Regions from separate parts of the Pseudobacillus sp. FSL P4-0506 genome, predicted to be linked through region 3. Evidence: riboswitches for the same ligand, from Rfam matches in the RefSeq annotation. Region 3 holds a riboswitch; each other region holds the start of a gene.
The links. A riboswitch is a leader RNA that binds a small molecule or an ion and turns the genes downstream of it on or off. The one in region 3 is predicted to bind glycine.
Positions count from the first base shown of each region.

Region 1 (3,731 bases), 1.7 Mb from region 3:
GCTTTCAAGAGTCTCCGCCTGGTATAAGCAACGGCTGACAACTCAGGCGGCAAAGAAGAAACAGCAAGTTTCCTTGGAAAAAACAAAATTACAGGCACGGATAAAGTGGGCAATGGTGTTATTAATTTTCTTTGTATTTGCCCGCTCCTGGTATGCGGCAGCTATAACGAACTTTTATCAATTTTATTTAATTAAGGATTATGGATTGACTATTAAACAATCACAATTATATTTGTTTGTTTACTTGGCTGCTGGCGTGGCAGGCACGTTTCTTGGCGGGCCGCTGGCTGATCGCTTTGGCCGGAAAAATCTACTTGTCTTTTCCATGCTGGGTGCTGCTCCGCTTACAGTCATTCTTCCATATGTACCGGCTTTCGCTGTCCTGCCGCTCTTGTTGTTAATTGGTTTTATCTTGCTATCAAGCTTTAGTGTAGCCGTGGTTTATGCACAGGAGCTGCTTTCTAATAAAATTGGGATGGCTTCCGGTTTAATTGTTGGGCTTGCGTTCGGGATGGGGGCTATCGGGGCTGTCATCCTCGGCTTTCTCGCTGACAGTTTCGGAATAAAATTTATTATGATTCTATCAAGTCTTCTCCCGCTTCTCGGTATTTGTGCTCTTTGGCTTCCAGGAGATCAAAAATTACGGGAAATGCAGGATAAGTAATGGTAAATTAAAGACCGCTTCACATACAGTTATTCACTGGTTGTGCGGCGGCTTTTTTTACCTATCAGTAATCAATTTATCAATAAGGCGGAGGAAGGTATGCTAAGGCAAATAGTCAGTATAATTTAGATGGCTATAAAAATGATGTATTAAATTTTTAAGCAGAGCCTATTAGTTGAAAAGCAATGTATACGTTTATTAAGCTGCATAGTATTTTAAGTTCTTTACTCTTTAGTAGATGTAATAGCTTTTTTGTAGAATTGAGTCAACTTAGTTCTGAATATTCAGTTGACATGATCTCTTCCATAGACTAGTATCTAAATTAGATAGATAAGAGCGGATGAATATTGTGGGAGAGACTAGACCCATGGTTTAGCACCGAAGGAGCAAGTACCAGCTGGTATCAATCTCTCAGGTAAAAGGACTACAATAGGACGCATCTCTGGAGAGAGCCATAGGCCACCAAAGGAGTTAAACTCTCAGGTACAAGGGACAGAGAAAAATGGGAAATACTCCTGTTTTTCTCTGTCTTTTTTTGTCGGAGAAAAATGGAGAAAAGTAAAAAGGAGGAGGAGAAGCTCGAAATTATCCTTGTAAGAAAAAGAATTGTAATGACTCTATTTCTAGATTGATTGCACAACAAGAAATGAAAGAAACTGCCCTGAAAAAGAGTTAGAAGCCTTGGATTCGATTGTTTTAGAAATTGCAGGCATTAACGGAACGGGAGCATGTGTATTGACAAAAGTTACCACTGCAGAGCATGCATGTTCTTTTGAGGAATTTATTTATTCTAAAATGTAAGCGCTTTTTTCTTTCGGATTAACGAATTTTATATTAAACTTTAATTGTGGGATATTTAATTTATTAGCTTACGATTTAAATACCGTAACAAAATATTTTAAATCGACAAGAAAGAATATTCCGAAAAGTAGAAAGAGGGAAATGGTATGCAGGAACAAACTTTGTCGAGAGGCCTGAAAAACCGGCACGTGCAACTCATTGCTATTGGCGGGGCAATTGGAACAGGATTATTTCTTGGAGCAGGAAAATCTATTCATTTAGCAGGCCCTTCCATTTTATTTGCTTATATGATTACAGGAGTCATTTGTTTTTTAATCATGCGTGCACTTGGGGAATTGCTTTTAAGTAATTTAAATTATCATTCGTTTGTTGACTTTGTAAGAGATTATTTAGGGAATATGGCAGCGTTTATGACTGGATGGACCTACTGGTTCTGTTGGATTTCTATTGCGATGGCCGATTTAACGGCTGTTGGTTTGTATACTCAGTATTGGTTTCCATCTGTCCCGCAGTGGATGCCAGGGTTAATCGCCCTTGTCATTTTACTATTTATGAACCTTGCTACTGTCAAACTGTTTGGTGAAATGGAATTCTGGTTTGCTTTGATTAAGGTTATCGCCATTCTAGCACTGATTGTTGTTGGGGTTGTAATGATTATTAAAGGCTTTTCTACTCCTTCAGGAGCAGCCAGTTTTACAAATCTATGGAGCCATGGCGGCATGTTCCCTAATGGCATAAATGGATTTATCCTTTCCTTTCAGATGGTCGTGTTTGCGTTCGTTGGCATTGAATTGGTAGGGTTGACAGCGGGTGAAACAGAGGATCCAGAGAGAGTTATTCCAAAAGCGATTAACAATATTCCTATTCGGATTATTATTTTCTATATTGGTGCGCTTATCGTTATTATGAGTGTGTATCCGTGGAACGATATTATCCCAACCGAAAGCCCATTCGTGCAAGTATTCGTGGCAGTTGGTATCGCTGCAGCTGCTGGTATTGTGAATTTCGTCGTGTTGACGTCTGCGGCTTCAGCATGTAATAGTGCCATCTTTAGTACAAGCCGGATGGTCTACTCACTTGCTAAAGACAAAAATGCACCTGTATCTTTGGCCAAGCTTGATGGTCGCAAGGTACCTTCTAATGCCTTGTTCTTTTCAACAGTAGTCATCTTGATTTCCGTTGTATTGAACTATGTGATGCCAGAGGGAGTATTTACATTAATCACAAGTGTTTCTACCGTATGTTTTATCTTTATTTGGGGCATTACAATCATCAGCCATTTGAAATACCGTAAAACAAGACCGGATTTAGCGAAAGTGAATAAATTTAAAATGCCGCTTTACCCGTTTGCTAATTACTTAATTTTAGCTTTCCTGGCATTCGTTCTTGTCGTGCTTGCTCTTGCGGAAGATACTCGTATTTCCTTATTCATTACGCCTGTTTGGTTTATTTTGTTAATCGCGGTGTATAAGATGCGCAAAGTAAAGATAAATCATGCCGATCAAGAAAAAATAGTAGAAAATTAAAAGACAATATAATAGATGTAAAGACCGGAGCTGCAGCTGAAAAGTATAAACGCTTATTCAGCTGCAGCTCCTTTTATTTTCCTATATCTTGCATGTTAGAAAGCTATCTGTTAAAAGGTAGCCATCATTATAGCTAAAAATTGAAAATAGAAAGGATATACATTATAGTAAAATATTAGTAGGATAATAAGCCTATCTATTACAACTAAAGATCATAGGGGGAGAATATGAGAAAAAACGCTTCTGTTCGATCAAAAATTTTATTAGTTATCACAGCTATCATCTTTACTATTGGCCTTGCTGCATCAGCAGGAATTTACTATTCCGTCCATACTTCTGCCAATCATTCGTTAGGAGCCTTCGCAGGGGATATAGCAAAAAACTATAGTGAAACAATAGATGGGGAAAAGTATGAATCGTTTATAAACGATCCAAAGGAAGATAGAAATTATCATTCGCTTCAAAAGAAGTTAGCGCACTTTCGAGAACAAACGGGGGCTTTATTCGTATATATTTTAGATGTAGACGGTCAAAAGGTCCGCAACATGATAGATGGAGGCTCCAACCTTTCGGATGATAAACCGCCTGCAATGGGAGACGAGAGCTCTATTCCTGCAGAAGAGCTAGCTCCGGTATTGGAGGGAGAGATACAGCGTACAGATGTATTCAACGATCCGAAATACGGCCAATATTTATCAGGGTTTGCACCAATCAAAAACGAGAACGGAGAAGTGATTGGT
Region 1 is NZ_JBBOOI010000001.1:2,896,812-2,900,542, reverse strand. Features, by position in the region: gene MKZ02_RS14625 (MFS transporter) at 1-664, shown strand, start outside; glycine riboswitch at 1,005-1,101, shown strand; glycine riboswitch at 1,104-1,163, shown strand; gene MKZ02_RS14620 (amino acid permease) at 1,612-2,991, shown strand; gene MKZ02_RS14615 (methyl-accepting chemotaxis protein) at 3,219-3,731, shown strand, end outside.
Region 1: it holds a riboswitch for glycine, as region 3 does, so the genes downstream of both, MKZ02_RS14620 (amino acid permease) here and glyA (serine hydroxymethyltransferase) in region 3, are expected to answer to the same signal.

Region 2 (3,731 bases), 760 kb from region 3:
ACATCCATACCTGTCAATTCACAAATCATTGTTTGGAACTCAAAGATCGCCTGCAGCTCTCCTTGGGAGATTTCCGGCTGGTACGGTGTATACGCTGTGTAAAACTCCGAACGGGAAATTACATGATCCACGATAGAAGGGGTATAATGATCATATACGCCCGCTCCTAAAAAGGAAGCATATTGCTTGGCATTTATATTCTTTGCTGCCAGTGAGCTTAATTCTTTTTTGAGTGCTGGTTCCGCTTTCGCTTTCTTAATATCATATAATCCTTGAAAGCGTACTTTTTCAGGAATATCCGCAAACAATTCGTCTATTGTTTGGACACCCACTGCTGCAAGCATTTCCTTTTTGTCCGTTTCTGTCATCGGCAAGTAACGATGCTTCATAATGTTTTCCCTTCCCTCTTCTTTTATTTTGAACGTTTATAGAATGGCGGTTTTACAGTTTTAGCTGCCAGCTTCTTACCGCGGACTTCCACCAGCAGTTCTTCACCAGGTACAGCACATTCTGCTTTTACTAAAGCGAGCCCGATATTTTTCTTTAAAGTCGGCGACTGAGTACCGGTTGTCACATGACCAACTTGTTCTTCGCCTGAAAAAACAGCATATCCATGGCGCGGAATCCCCCGGTCAATCATTTCAAGACCAATCAGTTTTCGCTCCGGACCATTTTCTTTCTGCTCCTTTAGAACTTCCAGCCCGATAAAATCATCTTTATTTGTTTTCACAGCAAAGCCTAAGCCCGCTTCAATTGGAGAAATGTCTTCTGCCAGTTCTTGACCGTACAGCGCTAGATTTGCTTCAAACCGCAAAGTATCACGGGCACCAAGACCACATGGAAGAAGCCCAACTTCTTCACCTGCTTCTAGAAGATCCTGCCACAGCTTAGGGGCCTCCTCACTGCGACTGTAAATTTCAAAGCCGTCTTCTCCCGTGTAACCAGTGCGTGACACCAGAGCAGGCACCCCATTGATTCTGACTTCTTGACGGAATTTAAAAGGCCTGATTTCGCCCAAATCCAAGTCAGGTACAAGCTTTTGCAAGATTCCTTCTGCGGCTGGCCCTTGGATGGCAAGCTGTGCCCAGTCTTTTGATACATTTTCGATTTGCACGTCTCCTACCTGATGCTTCTTTAGCCAGGCAAAATCCTTATCTGTGTTAGCAGCATTGACAACAAGCAGGTAATTTTCTTCAGCAAGCATGTAAACAAGCAAATCATCAACAGCTCCGCCTTTTTCATTGCACATAATTGTATACATCGCTTGGTTCGGCTGCAGCTTTGACAAATCATTCGTCATCATCTTTTGGAGGAAAGCCAATGCGCCTTCTCCTTTTACAGTAACCTCGCCCATGTGGGAAACGTCAAAAAGTCCTGCTTTTGTCCGGACAGCTTCATGTTCTTCCTTAATGCTTGAGAACTGAACAGGCAGCTCCCATCCTCCAAAGTCAATTGTTTTTGCTCCAGACTGCTTATACCATTCAAACAATGGCGTGCGCTTTAACTCTCCCATTTCCCTACCCCTCTCTCATTGTCATTCTCACGGTTCAGCCCATTATTTTTGCATAAAAAAAGACAGAGAACAGCTTATAAAAGTTGTTCTCTGTCCTTGAACCTGAAAGTTTAACCTGATGAACAGGCTGTCTTCTTTGGTGGTTTCGTTACGAAACGCTCTCCAGAGTCGCGTCCAGCAAGAGTTCTTTTGCCTGAGAGATTCACAAAAAGCTTGTTTGCTCCTTCGGCGCTGTATGAACAGTCTCTCCCCTCGCCTTCATTCGCTATATTTAATTAATAAATGGGCATACTATGAACATCTGATTCATACGAATCAAGAATGTTCGCTTTTTTGTAAAATGACATAATATTTTGTTCAATTACATCCTACCATTAAAGGTAAGGTTTCGGCAACATATTTTATAAAGGAGTTTTTCAAATGAATGTGGAAATCTATTTTAATCACGCCTGGGAAGAAGAATTAGAGAAAAGAATAGAACAAGACGGGCCGTGGGGCAATTGGCCGCTCTTTCAATCAACTGTAAACATGGAAACACGAATGATGGTGCCGAATTTTGAAGGATTGTTAGCCCCTAGCTTTTTACCAGAGCTTACGGCCTTGCCCCATCAGCTTGAAGCAGCTAGAAGAGTAGTGGAAGAAATGAATGGAAAAGCGATTTTAGCGGACGAAGTAGGGCTGGGAAAAACGATTGAAGCCGGATTGGTATTAAAAGAATACTTGATCCGTGGCCTCGTGAAAAAAGTGTTAATTTTAGCTCCAGCTTCTCTTGTCTCCCAATGGGCCAATGAATTAAATAGTAAGTTTTATATTCCTGCTATCGCTCAGAAAAAATTTTATGCGTGGGATCAGCATGACATCGTCATCTCGTCTATCGACACGGCGAAGCGAAGCCCTCACAAAGAAAAGATCTATGAACAAGACTATGATTTAGTCATTATCGATGAGGCTCATAAATTAAAAAACCATAAAACCAAAAACTATCAGTTTGTCCGTCATTTAAAAAAGAAGTTTTGCCTGCTTTTAACGGCAACACCTATTCAAAACCGTCTTGATGAAATGTTTCATCTTGTTTCATTATTAAAGCCCGGCCATCTTGGTAGCGAAGGACAATTTACAGAGCGGTTTAAAAAGGGCGACCGCCAGGTACAAAATCATCATCATTTAATCAAGCTAATGAATAAAGTGATGATTCGTAACCGCCGGCAGGATACAGGGGTGGAATGGACAGCGAGAAAAGTAGAATCAGTAAAAGTAACGTTCACAGAAGAAGAACGTTCCCTCTATCAGGCTCTTGAGTATTTCGTTCGCAGCCAGCCTGACGATGTACGATCTTCCTTTTCTTTGCTTACTTTGCAACGGGAAGCTTGCAGCAGCAAAGAGGCAGTCTTTTTTACCTTGAAGAACATGGCTAGAAAGCTGTACGGAGATCATCTTGATTTTCCGGAGAGTTTCCAAAACGTTTTGTCCCACATACAAAATGTAACACGAAACTCAAAAGCGGAAAAAGCGCTTGAACTCGTTCAATCTATTAATGATAAAGTCATTATCTTTACTGAATATCGAGCCACTCAATTATATTTGCAATGGTTCTTTAAACAAAACGGCATTTCGTCCGTTCCTTTTCGTGGTGGCTTTAAGCGCGGGAAAAAAGATTGGATGAAACAACTTTTTGAAAAGCAGGCACAAGTCTTAATTGCTACAGAAGCTGGCGGAGAAGGATTAAACCTGCAGTTTTGTCACCATGTCATTAACTTTGACCTTCCCTGGAATCCGATGCGCCTTGAACAAAGAATTGGCCGTGTTCATCGTTTCGGGCAAACGAAAGATGTACGCATTTACAATTTCAGCACTGAAGATACGATTGAAGACAGAATTCTGCAGCTTCTTTATGAAAAAATCCATTTATTTGAACAAGCTGTCGGACAATTAGATGATATTTTAGAGAAAATGGACATTCCCAATATGCAGGAACACTTGGCTGATATTTTTCAAAACTCAAGAACGGAAGGAGAGCTGCGCGTCAAGATGAAAAACCTTGAAGCTGTCATTGATCTGGCTAACGAGTGGCATGAAGAGGAGGAATCATTTAGTGAAAAACGAAATTCATCTATTTCTTGAAAATTATTTTAGAGCAGCTGAATGCACATTTTTACAAGAAACAGAAGGAGCCCTCTGTGTAAAGCTGACTCCTGAGATTGATAAGGAACTAATGAAC
Region 2 is NZ_JBBOOI010000001.1:1,979,299-1,983,029, reverse strand. Features, by position in the region: gene gcvPA (aminomethyl-transferring glycine dehydrogenase subunit GcvPA) at 1-389, opposite strand, end outside; gene gcvT (glycine cleavage system aminomethyltransferase GcvT) at 413-1,513, opposite strand; glycine riboswitch at 1,602-1,681, opposite strand; glycine riboswitch at 1,685-1,775, opposite strand; gene MKZ02_RS09755 (DEAD/DEAH box helicase) at 1,934-3,634, shown strand; gene MKZ02_RS09750 (YqhG family protein) at 3,606-3,731, shown strand, end outside.
Region 2: it holds a riboswitch for glycine, as region 3 does, so the genes downstream of both, gcvT (glycine cleavage system aminomethyltransferase GcvT) here and glyA (serine hydroxymethyltransferase) in region 3, are expected to answer to the same signal.

Region 3 (3,731 bases):
AATTCGTGATACCGTTTAGGGCCTTTCAGCAGTGTATAAATAATGACTCCCATCCAGCGCTTTCCGATGAACTCGATCGTGTGGTGAAAGTTATCGCAAATAGTGGTCTTATCTTTGTACTGAGAACAATTCAACTCATTTTGTTGGCTCATTCTATAACCTCAATGTTTTTATATAAATTTTAGCATATAGTATTTGACAAACCAAGCTTACTAATAGTAAGCTTGGTTTTGAACTTACTTAAAGTAAGTTCAATTAGGAGGGAAAGAAAGTGACAACAACTATGCAAAGTTTATCAGAAGTGATTCGCAATCGCCATTCTGTTAGAAAATATGATCCAACTTATAAAATTTCGAGAAATGAAATAGAAGAAATGCTGCAAGAAGCGATGCTAGCTCCTTCATCTAGCAACCTTCAGCCATGGCGCTTTATCGTTATTGATAATGAGGAGGTAAAGAAGGAACTAAGAGCCATTGCTTACAACCAAGAGCAAGTGGAGACATCTTCAGCTGTCATTGCTGTTCTAGGCGATGTAGAAATGTATAAAAATGTTGAAAAGGTATACCAAAGCAGCTATGAAGCTGGCTTTATGGATGAAGCGAGTATGAATAAACTGATTCAAAACACATATAATACGTATCCTAATGCGCCAGTTGAAGCAAGAGCCAATATTGCTTCATTTGATGCAGGGCTCGTCTCTATGCAGCTTATGCTTATTGCCAAAGCGAATGGTTATGATACGGTAACTATGGGCGGCTTTGATAAGCAGAAGTTTGCTGAGCGGTTTGATGTACCGGAACGCTACATTCCAATTGTTTTAATCGCTATTGGTAAAGCTGCTGCGCCTGCTCATAAAACGACTCGTCTTCCGCTGGAAGAAACAGTTCGTTTTATCTAACTAAATAGACGTTATTTAATAAAAGAGCATTTTCTGGTTTTTCAGAGTGCTCTTTTTATATTGCTTTTTCCTATCTTCATAAATTGAAAAAAGTGGTTGACAATTATAATTATTTTTAATATTCTAAACAAAAATAACGGATGACGATTGTGGGAGAGCGCGAGCAATAAGCCACCGAAGGAGCAAGTTCCAAAAAGACCCTTGGAGCTAATCTCTCAGGTAGAAGAACCACAATGGGACGCACCTCTGGAGAGCGCGTTTAGGTACGCCACCAAAGGGGAAGACTCTACGATCGATAAGAGTTAAACTCTCAGGTAAAAGGACAGAGAAGGGAAATGTTACCCTTTTCTGTCCTTTTTTGTGTGCAGAAAAAGGTAGCGAGAGATAAATGTACAGCACATGTTTAAAAGAGGAAATCTGAATAGGAGGCAAGGAAATGAGTTTGCAAAAAAATGATTTTACTATTTTTGAGGCGATTGAGAAAGAAAAGAGACGCCAGCATGAGACATTGGAATTGATTGCATCAGAAAACTTTGTCAGCCCGGATGTATTAGAAGCTATGGGAAGTGTAATGACGAATAAGTACGCGGAAGGATATCCGGGAAGGCGCTACTATGGGGGCTGTGAATTTGTCGATGTGGCGGAACGGGCAGCGATTGAACGTCTGACCAACCTATTTTGTGCTAAATATGCCAATGTGCAGCCTCACTCGGGGGCGCAGGCGAATCTCGCCGTCTTTTATGCACTGCTTCAGCCTGGCGATAAAATCATGGGCATGAATCTTTCGCATGGCGGACATTTAACTCACGGAAGCCCTGTGAGTATTTCTGGCAAATGGTTTGAGGTTGTTTCTTATGGAGTAAAGGAGGATACGCAATTAATTGATTACGATGAATTGGAGGAGATTGCCCATAAAGAAAAACCGAAATTGATCATTGCCGGGGCGAGTGCTTATCCGAGAACGATTGATTTTGCCCGCTTTAAAGAGATTGCCGATCAAGTGGACGCGAAATTGATGGTGGACATGGCGCATATCGCCGGGCTGGTGGCAGCAGGTCTTCACCCTTCTCCTGTTCCTTATGCAGATGTTGTGACAAGCACTACCCACAAAACATTGAGGGGGCCTCGGGGCGGCATTGTGTTAACGAACGACGAGGAAATCATTAAGGCTATTAACAAAGCAGTATTCCCAGGAATCCAGGGAGGCCCCCTTATGCACATTATTGCAGCAAAAGCGGTAGCTTTCAACGAAGCGGCGCAGCCGGACTTTAAAGAGTATGCCAAGCAAGTTATCCGAAACAGCCAGGCACTGGGCGAAGCGTTAAAGAGGGAAGGAGCTGCTCTTGTTTCCGGGGGGACAGATAACCACCTTGTCCTGCTGGATGTGCGTCCGTGGAGTCTGACTGGAAAAGAAGCAGAGCGTTTGCTTGAGGAAGCAGGTATTACCGTAAATAAGAACACGATTCCTTATGATCCGGAAGGCCCGTTTGTGACGAGCGGAGTGCGGATGGGAACAGCTGCGTTAACTACGCGCGGCATGAAAGAAGAGCAAATGGAGAAAATTGCTCAGGTGATAGCCGCTGTGTTGAAAAACAAAGGGGAACCGGCGGTACTGGCACAGGCAAAAGAAACAACGGCCTCTATTTGCGAAGCTTATCCATTATTCCAACAGTCAGTCAACGTATAGGAAAGGAGCAACAAAATGGAATTTCAAAGCTGCTTTGACATTATCGGGCCTATTATGGTGGGGCCGTCAAGTTCTCACACCGCTGGCGTTGTATCGATTGGCAAATTTATTTATGAATGGTTGGGCGGGTGTCCTGAAGAGGCGGATATTGTCTTCTATGATTCCTTTGCTGAAACCTATCAAGGGCATGGAACGGATAAAGCACTGCTTGGCGGTTTACTTGGCATGGGGACGGATGACTCGGGCATTCGGGATGCTCTGAAGCGGGCCGGGGAGGTTGGCCTGGATTATACGATTGAGCCGCAAGGAAGCTGCTTATTTTTTGACCATCCGAACACGGCTATGGTTACAGCTAGACGGGGGAACCAGCTTGTAAAAGTAGGCGGTGCTTCTCTCGGAGGCGGGTTATCGAAAATCTTTATGATCAACGGCCGAATGGTCGATATTCGTTTGAGCACGAGCGATGATTTTTCGGTGCTGGCTAGAAACTATCAGATATATCGATTAAGAGAAGAAATTGCGAGGAATGCCTGATGGAGATCTTATCAATGAAACAGCTTCTGAAGTCTTGTGAAAAGGAGCAGAAAAGTATCGGTGAAGTGATGCTGCTGCTAGAAGAAAAGAAATCAGGCAAAAATCAACAAACGATTCTTCGCATGATGGAAGAACGGCTCATCAAAATGAAGGAAGCGGTCGACAGTGGAACAGAGGATTCCTCATCCGCGCCGAGCGGAATTTCCGGAGGAGATGCCGTAAAAATGCGAGATTACGTACGAGGAGGAAAAACGCTTACAGGCAGCTATATTAGTCAGGCAATGACTTTCTCACTGGCTACTTCGGAAAGCAATGCCAGAATGGGAGTCATTGTGGCTACGCCCACTGCCGGAGCAGCAGGCATTTTGCCAGGCGTGCTCTTTTCGCTTCATCACAATGACGGAACGCCCTTTAAGGAGTTGGTTATGGGACTGTTTACCGCCAGCATGCTCGGCTATGTGATTGCTAATCGTTCGTTTATTTCCGGGGCTGCTGGAGGATGCCAGGCGGAAGTGGGCTCGGCAGCCGCCATGGCTGCTGGCACCATCACTGAATTAAAGGGCGGCAGCCCAGAGCAAGCTGTGCATGCAACGGCGATAGCGATGAAGTCTC
Region 3 is NZ_JBBOOI010000001.1:1,220,108-1,223,838, forward strand. Features, by position in the region: gene MKZ02_RS05870 (winged helix-turn-helix transcriptional regulator) at 1-152, opposite strand, end outside; gene MKZ02_RS05875 (nitroreductase family protein) at 272-898, shown strand; glycine riboswitch at 1,039-1,139, shown strand; glycine riboswitch at 1,143-1,226, shown strand; gene glyA (serine hydroxymethyltransferase) at 1,335-2,585, shown strand; gene MKZ02_RS05885 (serine dehydratase beta chain) at 2,601-3,119, shown strand; gene sdaAA (L-serine ammonia-lyase, iron-sulfur-dependent, subunit alpha) at 3,119-3,731, shown strand, end outside.